2 regions of the Micromonospora sp. MGP-C2 genome follow, and region 1 is predicted to be linked to the other one. Evidence: riboswitches for the same ligand, from Rfam matches in the RefSeq annotation. Region 1 holds a riboswitch; the other holds the start of a gene.
What was found. A riboswitch is a leader RNA that binds a small molecule or an ion and turns the genes downstream of it on or off. The one in region 1 is predicted to bind cobalamin.
Positions count from the first base shown of each region.

Region 1 (5,610 bases):
CCAGCGCGCGGTCTGGGTGCCCTCGACGCCCCACAGGTCGGGCTGCAACTGACCCCGCGCGGCCCGGGTCTGCGCGAAGGTCGGATGCGCGCCGAAGCGACGCGCCAGGTCGGCCGAGGTCTCCAGCGCGGTCAGGTACAGCTCCTCGCTGATCCTGGTGGACAGCTCCCGCGCGGCCGACGAGTCGAACGGAAGCCGCAGCGCGAAGAACACGTCCTGAAGGCCCATCAGCCCGAGCCCGACCGGCCGCCAGCGGGGGTTGCTCGCCGCCGCCTGCGAGGTCGGGTAGTAGTTGATGTCGATGACCCGGTCCAGGAACGTCACAGCGGTACGGACCGTGGCACGCAGTCGCTCCCAGTCGATGCCACCGTCGGTGAGGTGGGCGGCGAGGTTCACCGAACCGAGGTTGCACACGGCCGTCTCGGCGTCGCTGGACACCTCGACGATCTCGGTGCAGAGGTTGGACAGGTGCACCACGTTGCCCGGCTCGGCGGTCTGGTTGCACAACCGGTTGGCGGCGTCCTTGAAGGTCATCCACCCGTTGCCGGTCTGGGCCAGGGTCCGCATCATCTTCCCGTACAGCTCCCGCGCCGGGACCTGCCGCACGTAGCGGCCCTGCGCCTCGGCCTCGCGGTACGCGGCGTCGAACCGCTCACCCCACAGGTCGGGCAGCTCGGGCACCTCGTGCGGGTCGAACAGCGACCACATCTCGTCGGCCTCGACCCGGCGCATGAACTCGTCGGGGACCCAGTTGGCGAGGTTCAGGTTGTGGGTGCGTCGGGCGTCCTCACCGGTGTTGTCGCGCAGTTGCAGGAACTCCTCGATGTCCGGGTGCCACGGCTCCAGGTACACGCAGGCCGCGCCCTTGCGCCGGCCACCCTGGTTGACCGCGGCGACGCTCGCGTCCAACGTGCGCAGCCACGGCACGATCCCGTTGGACTGCCCGTTGGTGCCGCGGATCAGCGCGCCCCGGGACCGGACCCGGGAGTACGCGATGCCGATGCCCCCGGCGAACTTGGACAGGTTGGCGACCTGGGCGTACCGCTGGTAGATCGAGTCCAACTCGTCGAGCGGGGAGTCGACCAGATAGCAGGAGGACATCTGGGTGTGCCGGGTGCCGGAGTTGAACAGCGTCGGCGAGCTGGGCAGGTAGGCCAGGCTGGACATCAGCCGGTAGAAACCGGTCGCCTCGTCGGGCGTGGTGGACAGACCACAGGCCACCCGCAGCAGCCAGTACTGCGGGGTCTCCAGCACCAGCCTGCTGGTGGGGTGGCGCAGCAGGTACCGGTCGGCCACCGTACGCAGGCCGAAGTACTCGAATCGCCGGTCACCGTCCGGATCGACGGTGGCGTCGAGCATCGTGGCGTGTGCGGCGACGAACGCGGCGGTGTCGTCTCCGATCAGGCCCTCGGCGTGGCCGACCCGGATCGCCGCGCTGAACGAGGTGATGTCCTGCCGACGCACCTCCTTGTCGACGTAACCGGCCAGCAGCCGGGCGGCGAGGCGCGAATACTGCGGCTCCTCGCCGATCATCTCGGCTGCGGTCTGGATGGACAGCCGGTCCAGCTCGGCCGTCGTCGCGCCGTCGTACAGGCCGCTGATGGTGCGGGTGGCGACGCGCATCGGGTCGACGTCGGTCAGGTCGTCGGCCCACCGCTCGACCGCCCGGACGATCTTGTTCACGTCCACGGGTTCGGTGGCGCCGCTGCGCTTGCGGACCTGCATCGGCGTCCGCCGCACTGTCGCGTCGCCGCTGACGGGGACTACCTCGGTGACTGTCACCACTCGCTCCTCGGAGTTCGAGACCTGGTGGCCCGGACGCGAGGAGACAGACACCGACGGACGCCACGCCGGCACGGCGTGGGTCAGGTGGCGTCAGCCGTCCCACGCGGCCTCGGACCGCCGCCCACCCGGGTGCGGGTACGCGGCGCGCTGGCAGGTCTTCGGACTCGTGGGCACAACCGGGCTGGCCGGTCTCCTACTGGCCGTCGCTTCCCAGGCCACTTGGTGGCCCAGTGCTGATGACGGCGGTCGTTCCCACTCACCGCTGCGGGACAGTCCCGGATTTCCACCGGGTTCCCTCTTGCCTCGACCGCGCCGGATGAGCGGTCGAACCAGCTGCGCTCGACACCATATATAGGGATGCAGGCGTTGTCACACCCCACATGTCGGTCCCGGCGTGTCGCGGCCGGGCCGGTGACGGTGATCACCAGCCGCACCGGGGCGGGTTCGTCCCGGCCGGCGAGGCACGTCGACGGCAGCAGCAGCCGCAGGCGGTGCGACTGACGGCACGACACGACCCACGGGCCGCCGACACCGGCAAAGATTTGATGTATCGCGCCAATGGGCACAGTGGATCGGGTTCGGACATTGACCAGGTTCGACGGCCCCGGGACGGTGGATGTCCGTCCTTCAGGGTGGATCAAGGTCGTTGACGCGCCAGAACCGCCCTCCGTATACTCCGGGTGATCATCCGATCTTTTGCCTAGCCGGGCGAGGAGCGCATGCCGCAGATCACCGCCGTCACCGTCGAGGACGTCCGTTTTCCCACCTCACTGACCGCCGACGGGTCCGACGCCATGAACAAGGACGGCGACTACTCGGCGGCGTACGTCATCCTGCACACCGACGGTGTCGACAGCGTGGGCGTGCCGCTCGCGGGTCACGGGCTGACCTTCACCATCGGTCGAGGCAACGACATCGTCGCCGCGGCCGCGGTGCACCAGGCGCAGCTTCTGGTCGGCCTGGACGTGGCGACGATGGCCGCGGACATGGGCGCGGTCTACCGACTCCTCACCTCCGACAGCCAACTGCGGTGGCTCGGGCCGGAGAAGGGCGTCGTCCACCTGTCCCTCGCCGCCGTGTTGAACGCCTCATGGGACCTGGTCGCCCGGCTCGCCGGAAAGCCGCTGTGGCGACTGCTCGTCGACATGTCCCCCGAGCAACTCGTCGCCATCGCGGACCTGCGCTACCTGTCCGACGCGCTGACCCGGGACGAGGCACTGGCCATCCTGCGGGCCAAGGAGAGCACCAGGGCCGACCGCCTCGCCGAGCTCGACCGCACCGGCTACCCCGCCTACACCACCTCGGCCGGCTGGCTCGGCTACGGCGACGACAAGCTGCGCCGGCTCTGCCAGGAGGCGGTGGACGCCGGCTACGGGTACGTCAAGCTCAAGGTTGGCGCCAACCTCGACGACGACATCCGCCGCTGTGGGATCGCCCGGGAGATCCTCGGCCCGCACCGCAACCTGATGATCGACGCCAACCAGGTCTGGGACGTCGGCCAGGCCATCGAGTGGGTCAAGGCCCTCGCCCAGTTCACACCCCTGTGGATCGAGGAGCCAACCAGTCCCGACGACATCCTGGGCCACGCGGCCGTCCGCCGCGCTGTCGCTCCCATCGGCGTGGCCACCGGCGAGCACTGTCACAACCGGGTGATGTTCAAGCAGCTGTTCCAGGCCGGGGCCATCGACTTCTGCCAGCTGGACACCGGTCGGCTGGCCAGCATCAACGAGATCGTCGCCGTGCTGCTCCTCGCCGCGAAGTTCGACGTGCCGGTGTGCCCCCACGCCGGCGGAGTCGGGCTCTGCGAGATGGTCCAACACGTGTCGGTGCTCGACTACGTCGCGATCTCCGGGGATCTCACCGACCGGGTCACCGAGTTCGTCGACCACCTGCACGAGCACTTCACCGACCCGTGCGTCGTCCGGGACACCGGTTCGGGCAGCGGTTACGTCCTGCCCAGCCAGCCCGGCTACTCCACCCGGATGCGTCAGGAGTCGGTCGCGCTCTACCGGTTTCCCGACGGCCACTACTGGGCGGCGTCGGACCCGACTACCGTGTCATCCTCGGAGCCGTACGTGATCGCGGGTGGGACGGCCACCCCCGCCGGCCGCTAGGGGGTGTCATGTCGCGCACCGACGAAGTGGTGAACGGCATCAAGCGGATGATCCTCGAAGGGCAGTTCAAGCCCGGGGACCGACTGCCCATCGAGAAGGACCTCGCCGAGTCGCTCGGCGTTTCGCGCGGCTCGCTGCGCGAGGGCATGTCGGCTCTGTCGATCCTCGGCATCGTCAACATCCGTCAGGGTGACGGCACCTACGTCACCAACCTCGACGCGCCGCAACTGCTGGCCCCGATGGGCTTCGTGGTGGACTTCCAGGGCCAGGGCGACCCCCGGCACATCCACACAGTCCGGCGACTGCTGGAGTGCGAGGCCGCCCAACTGGCGGCGACCAGGATGACCGACGAGGCCCTCGCCCAGGCCGGGGACCTGCTCGCCGAGGCGGCCCGGATGGTCGGCCAGTCACCGCAGGACCACGAGCGCATCCTCGAGATCGACATCGCCTTCCACCGGATCATCGCGGTGCACGCCGAGAATCCGGTGCTCATCGGGTTGATCGAGGCGTTCGCCGGGCGCACCGTGCGGGGCCGGCTGTGGCGGAGCCTGCACGAGGAAGGCGCGGACCGGCGCACCCACGACGAGCACGTGGCGATCCTCAAGGCCCTTGCGGCACGTGACCCGGAGCGGGCCCGCATCCGGATGGCCAACCACCTGATCGGGGTGGAGGAGTCGTTGTACGGGTTGCCCGACGACGCCGAGGCCGGCTCCGACACCGCGCGGTCGTGAACGCCCACGCGGTCGACGGCCACGGTCACCGCTCGTCGCGTTCCACACTGGTGCTCCCGGTCATCGCCGCCACCAGGTCGTCGGTGGTGACCTCGTCGGCGCGCAGTCGGGCCGCCCGCCGACCGAGGCGCAGCACCTCGACCCGGTCGGCGATCTCGAGCACCTGCGGCATGTTGTGGCTCACCAGCACCACCGACATGCCGGCGTCGCGGGCGCGCCGGACCACGTCGAGCACCCGCCCGGTCTGGACGACACCGAGTGCGGCGGTGGGCTCGTCGAGGATGACCACATTGGTCGCCCAGATGATGGCGCGGGCCACCGCGACGCACTGCCGTTGCCCACCGGACAACATCGCGATCGGGGTGGTGACCCGCGGGATCCGTACGCCCAGCTCGTCAAGGGCGGCGGCCGCGCCCAGCCGCATCGCGCGCTTGTCGAGCAGCCCGAGCCGACCCAGCGGCCCGGAGCGCAGGATCTCCCGCCCGAGGTACAGGTTGGCGGCCACGCTGAGGTCGTCGGCGACGGCGAGATCCTGGTAGACGGTCTCCACCCCGGCGCGCCGGGCGTCGACCGGGGTGGAGAACCGGACGGGACGACCACCGACCCGGATCTCGCCCTCGTCGGGTGGGTGCACACCGGACAGCGTCTTGATGAGGGTGCTCTTCCCGGCGCCGTTGTCGCCGATCAGCGCGACGACCTCACCCCGGTGGACAGTGAAGTCGGCGCCGCGCAGCGCCTCGACGTGCCCGAACCGCTTGACGATGCCACGGGCTTCGAGGACCGGCGGCTCGTCGGCGGTGGGCTGCCGGTCGCTGTCGGCGGTGGCCGTCGGGGTCGTACCCATCACTGCACCGGGGGGTTGGCGCAGCTGGGCTCGAGCACCGCCTTGATCTCCGCGGAGTCGATGTTCTCCTTGGTGACGAACGTGACGCCGGTGTCGGCCGACGCCAGCGGCGCCTTGTCCCGCAGGTGCTTGACCA
Region 1 is NZ_JBYMEN010000002.1:249,824-255,433, reverse strand. Features, by position in the region: gene AC3CF1_RS00615 (ribonucleoside-diphosphate reductase subunit alpha) at 1-1,725, opposite strand, end outside; cobalamin riboswitch at 1,918-2,134, opposite strand; gene AC3CF1_RS00610 (enolase C-terminal domain-like protein) at 2,505-3,899, shown strand; gene AC3CF1_RS00605 (FadR/GntR family transcriptional regulator) at 3,908-4,630, shown strand; gene AC3CF1_RS00600 (ATP-binding cassette domain-containing protein) at 4,656-5,474, opposite strand; gene AC3CF1_RS00595 (ABC transporter substrate-binding protein) at 5,474-5,610, opposite strand, start outside.

Region 2 (5,610 bases), 4.4 Mb from region 1:
AGCCGATCAGGCCGGTCGCCGAGACCGCCGCAGCCGTGCCCAGGGAGGCTGCGGCGATCAACAGGTAGCGGGTGCGCTGCGGGTGCAGGCCCAGACTCCTCGCCTCGTCGTCACCGACCGCGAGGACGTCCAGCTCGCGGCGGTGCAGCAGCACCACCACAGTGGTCAGAGCGGCGTACGGCAGCACCAGCAGCACGTCGTGCCAGCCCGCGGTGGCCAGCCGGCCGAGCAGCCAGGAGTAGACCGGTTGGATGCTGTCGGAGTGGCGCTGCAGCAGGTACGTCTGCCCGGCGGAGAGGAACGCGGAGACCGCCACTCCGGCCAGGATCAGCATCGCCGGTGAACCGCCGCGCCCGCCGGCCGCGCCGAGCACGTAGGTCATCGTGACGGCGAGCAGTGACCCGGCGAAGGCTGCCAACGGGATGGTCATCGGCAGCCCGGAGATCGCGCCCTGCCGGCCGGCGCCGCCGAGGGCGATCGCCGCGGTGACCGCGAGGCCGGCGCCAGCGGCCACGCCCAGGAGGTACGGGTCGGCGAGGGGGTTGCGGAACACGCCCTGGTAGCAGCCGCCGGCGAGGGCGAGCAACCCGCCGACCAGCAGGCCCAGCACCACCCGGGGCAACCGCAGCTCGGTGACGATCGCGATCTCCCGCTCGGAGAGACCGCTGTCGAGGTGCACCCCCGGGATCAGGTTGAGCAGCTCGGCCGCGACGCTGCCCGCGGGCAGGCTGACCGGGCCGAGCGACACCCCGGCGACGAGCGCGACGAGCACCGCGAACACCCCGGCGACCAGCCACCGCTTGCGCAGCCCGGCGGGCCGGGCCCTTGACGGCAGCCGGGCGGCGGAGGGCGCGGACGACGACGGCCCGGACGCCGACCCGGCGGGCCGGCTGCCGAATCGCAGCCCGGCCCGCCGGGACGGAGGCGGAGTTGTGGTCACCGACGGACGACGGTCACGCGGGCACCTTGGCGACCGCGTCGATGATGACCCGGAGCAGGTCCACGACCCGCGGCCCCCAGCGGGAGGCGACGTCGTCGTCCAGTGCGATCACCTGGTTGTTCTTCACCGCGGTGAGCCCGGACCAGCCGCTGCGCGCCTTGACCGAGTCGGCGTTCTGCTGGCAGCACTTGGAGTCGGCCAGGAAGACGAAGTCCGGGTTGGCCTTGACGATGAACTCCTGGGACAGCTGCGGGTAGCCGGCGCTCTTGCCGTCCGCGTCGGCGGGGTCGGCGATGTTGGTCAGACCGATCTGGCTGTAGAGCGTGCCGATGAAGGTCTTGCTGGTCGCGCTGTACAGCTCGGGGCCCAGCTCGTGGTAGTAGGTGAGCTTCTCTGCGCGCTGCGGCACGTCCTTGACCAGCTTGGCGATGTCGTCCCTCATCCGGCTGGCGACGTCGGTGGCCTGGTCGGCGTGCCCGGTCAGCGTGCCCAGCTCGGTGATCTGCCGGTACGTGTCGTCGAGGGTGGTGGCCGCCGGGGTCTGGTACACCGGGATCTTCAGCTTGCCGAGCTGCTCGACGATCTTGTTGCGGTCGTCGGAGAGCACCACCAGGTCGGGGTTCTTACCGGCGATCGCCTCGGCGTTCGGCTGGAAGGCGGAGATGTCGCTCTTGGGCACGTCGGCCGGATAGTTGGACTGGTCGTCGACGGCGGTCACCTGCGGGCCGGCACCGATCGCGAAGAGCATCTCGGTGGCGGTCGGCGACAGCGCGACGATCTTCTCGGGGCGCTTGTCGAGGGTGAGCGCGCCGACCGTGACCGGGTACGCGGCGGCCGCAGTGCCGGTGGTCGGCTTGTCGTCGGCCTTCTCGGCGCAGGCGCCGAGGGCCAGCGCGGCGACCGCGAGGGTCGCGGCGAAGAGCCGAGGGGTACGTCTGAACATGGGGCCTCCTGTCGGTCGAGGAGTGTGGTGCTTCGCCGACAGGACTTTCGTACGCCCGCCCACGAGGCGCCCTTCCTCGAGAGCGCGTTTCGCGACCGATCCGCAGGCGACCTGGCTCGTCCCCACCGTCGGGTGGGGCATCACAGTTGCGGGACAGCGCCGGGTTTCGCACCGGCTTCGCTGCGGACTGGTCGGTAAGACGGTAGCGCACCGCCGGGACGTGCCGGATCGATCACGCGCCGATCGCCGCGAGTCGATCCCCCGGAACCGTCACACGGTGACCGTCGGAGGGCGTATGTCCGAGTTGGTGGTGTTCGGAGACGGGTGGTGGGGCCCCGCGGGGCGGAGCGGGGCCCCACCCGATCAGGAGGACGTGATGGTGACGTTGTCCACAGCCGCCTCTACCAGGCTGGCGCCGGAGGCGTCCGCCGCCTCAACGAGGATGCGGACCGACTGCCCGGCGTACGGGGTGAGGTTGAGGTTGGCCACAGCCCAGCTCCCGTTGCGGTTGGTCGCCGCGCCGGCCTGGGTGAGCAGCGCGGTGGTGCCGCCGTTGTGCACCACGCTCACCCGCAGGTAGTCCGCCGACGAGGCGTTCGAGCCGTGCGCCAGATACCAGGCCAGCGAGAGATTCAGCGTGCCGGACGACGGCAGGGTCACCGCCGGGGACCTGGCACTGGTCACGCCGCCGTCGACGTCGTAGTCACCGGCCGCCGATCCGGCGAGCCGGCCGGTGACCAGGTCGTTGGATCCGGCGTACGGGGTGAGCTGCTTGGCACCGGAGGACGTGGTCGCCTGGGCGGCGCCCCGCTCGAACGCGCCGAGGGTGGCGGTGTCGGTGCCGGACGGGTTGATGGTCCAGCCGGTGGCCGTTTCGAACGTGTCCGACCAGACCGTGGTGCCGCCACCGCCGCTGCCGCAGTACTGCGCCTGCTTGCCGATGGCCCGGTACGGGCAGTCGGCGTACTCGCTGAGCAGCAGCACCGCCTCCCGGTTGCGCGAGGTCTGCGCTCCGATGACCTCGTCGGGCGGGTAGAAGCCGCCGCCGCCGGAGGAGCCCGGGTACATCTCGAAGGTGTACGCCCAGATGTTGTGGGTGGCCCACATCCAGTCGAGGCTGTCCCCGTCGGTGATGTAGAGGTCGCTGGACTGTTCCGGGGTGTAGTTGTTGGTGGCCGCCATCTGCTGGCCGATGGTGGCGAAGGTGTTGTACTGGTCCGCGTTCATGCCCGTCGCGGTGTTCGCCGTCGTGTAGCCGTAGGGCCAGAGCACCAGCTGCGAGTACGTGTGGAAGTCGATGTTGGCCTTGATCTGCTGCACGCCACCGACCACCCGACCGTTGACGAAGTTGCGCAGCGCCTGCGTCTCGGGTGCGGAGAACGCCGACGGCCCCCGGTAGGTCTCCGAGGAGGTGGTGCCGGACGAGCCGCCGCAGCAACCCCAGTTGTAGGACCAGTTGCGGTTCAGGTCGGTGCCGACGTTGGACGAACCACTGTTGGGCTGCCGGTTCTTGCGCCAGGACCGGTACGACCCGGTGGCGATGTCGTACTCGCTGCCGTCCGGGTTGACCGTCGGCACGATCCAGATCTCCCGGCCGTTGACGATGTTGGTGATCCGGGAGTCGGAGCCGTAGCTGTCGGTGAAGAGGTTGAGCAGGTAGATCGCCATCTCGACGGTCAGGTGCTCACGGGCGTGCTGTTGGGAGTTGAACAGGATCTCGGGTTCGTTCTCGTCGGTGCCGACGTTGTCGGAGATCTTCACCGCCATCAGGTCGCGGCCCTCGTACGACGAACCGATGCTGATCTTGCGGGCGATCGCCGGATGGTCGGCGACGACCTGGTTCACGACGGCGGTCAGTTCCGCGTAGTCGTGGTAGTTGGAGTCGGCGGGCGGGAAGGCCATCGTGCCGATCTCGCCGGCGCCGCGCTCGGCGTTGGGCGGCGGGGCCAGCGGTTCCAGCCGGAAGCCGAGCTTGCCGATCTCGGCGGCCTCACCCGCCGTCGCCGAGATGTGCAGGACTCCGTGTTCGGAGTAGTCGATGGCGGCTCCGGTGCGGGCCACCGCGTTGCGGTCGGCGAGGGTCCGGGGGCCGAGCACCCGGTAGCTGGCGGCGGCCGGCTCGGTGGACCGGTCCGGTGCGGGTCGGGCGGCGACCGGACCGGCGGCGACGGTGACGATGCCCAGACCGGTGACGACGGCGAGCACCAGGACGCGGCGGAGAGGGATGGGCGTGCGGAGGGCCATCAACTACCTCCTTGATGGGCGGGAGATCCCGCTCGGTGAAGCACACTTCACCACCTGTCACATGGTCATATCAATATCCTTCGCTGCCTTGTCCATCCCGAGCCGATCATCCCGGCGGCAATGATTTTCCACTCAGGAACATCTGGCGAAACTTCCCTCCAAGCGGGAAACTGACCAGCGACGATGCCCCTCTCGACACCGCGGAGCACCCATGGCCAGATCCCGCCTGCACGCGGCCGCCCTCGCCGGCGTCACCGCGCTCACCCTGCTCGCCACCAGCGCGCCAGCGACGGCGGCCCGCCCGCCCGCCGCCACCCACGACGAGCAGATCACCTTCCAGGACTGGTCCGGGCCCGCCGACTGGCACCGGGGCAGCCGGTCCGGCACCCGCGTGGTGCCCGGCGCCCGAGCGGGCCTCACCCTGGCCCGTCCGGCCGGCACCACCGAGTACGCCGACCCGCACACCGGCACCACCCGCACCTGGGAGTACGGCACCTGGACCTCACCGGTGACCCGCGTCGGGTTCGACGCCAGCGAGCTGATCGCCTCCTGGAACGCGGAAACCCCCGCCGGCACCTGGATCCAGGTGGAGATGCAGGGCAGCTACACCAGCGGCGACCAGACCCCGTGGTACGTCATGGGTCGCTGGGCGTCCGGCGACACCGACATCAAGCGGACCAGCGTCAACCGGCAGGGTGACCCCTGGTCGACGATCTGGACCGACACCTTCAGCATCGACGACGCCACCGCCGGGGTGCTGCTGCGGTCGTACCAGCTGCGGCTGACCCTCTACCGGGCACCCGGTCAGACCGCCGCACCTGTGGTGCGGATGCTCGGCGCGATGAGTTCCACAGTGCCGGACCGGTTCACCGTGACCCCGAGCGCCGGGCACATCGCCTGGGGCGTCGAGCTGCCGGTGCCGCGCTACTCGCAGAACGTGCACTCCGGGCACTACCCCGAGTACGACGGCGGAGGCGAGGCCTGGTGCTCACCCACCTCCACCGAGATGGTGGTCGAGTACTGGGGTCGTAAGCCCTCGGCGGCCGACACCTCCTGGGTGGACCCGACCTACCCCGACCCGACGGTCAACCACGCGGCCCGGATGACCTACGACTACGCGTACGACGGCGCCGGCAACTGGCCGTTCAACACCGCGTACGCGGCCAGCTTCCCGGGGCTGGAGGGCCGGGTGACCCGACTGCACTCGCTGGACGAGCTGGAGCGTTTCATCGCCGCCGGCATCCCCGTCGTGACCAGCCAGTCCTTCCTCGCCAGTGAGCTGGACGGGGCGAACTACGGCACCTCCGGGCACCTGTTCGTGGTGGTCGGCTTCACCGCCGACGGCGACGTGATCGTCAACGACCCCGCCTCGTCCAGCAACGACGTGGTGCGCAACGTCTACAAGCGCGCGCAGTTCGAGCAGATCTGGCTGCGGACCAAGCGCACCAACGCCAGCGGCGGCGTCTCCGGCGGCTCCGGCGGC
Region 2 is NZ_JBYMEN010000002.1:4,613,153-4,618,762, reverse strand. Features, by position in the region: gene AC3CF1_RS21210 (FecCD family ABC transporter permease) at 1-835, opposite strand, end outside; gene AC3CF1_RS21205 (ABC transporter substrate-binding protein) at 954-1,883, opposite strand; cobalamin riboswitch at 1,968-2,090, opposite strand; gene AC3CF1_RS21200 (M14 family metallopeptidase) at 2,247-4,127, opposite strand; gene AC3CF1_RS21195 (C39 family peptidase) at 4,339-5,610, shown strand, end outside.
Region 2: linked by a shared signal. The riboswitch ahead of AC3CF1_RS21205 (ABC transporter substrate-binding protein) and the one ahead of AC3CF1_RS00615 (ribonucleoside-diphosphate reductase subunit alpha) in region 1 are both predicted to bind cobalamin.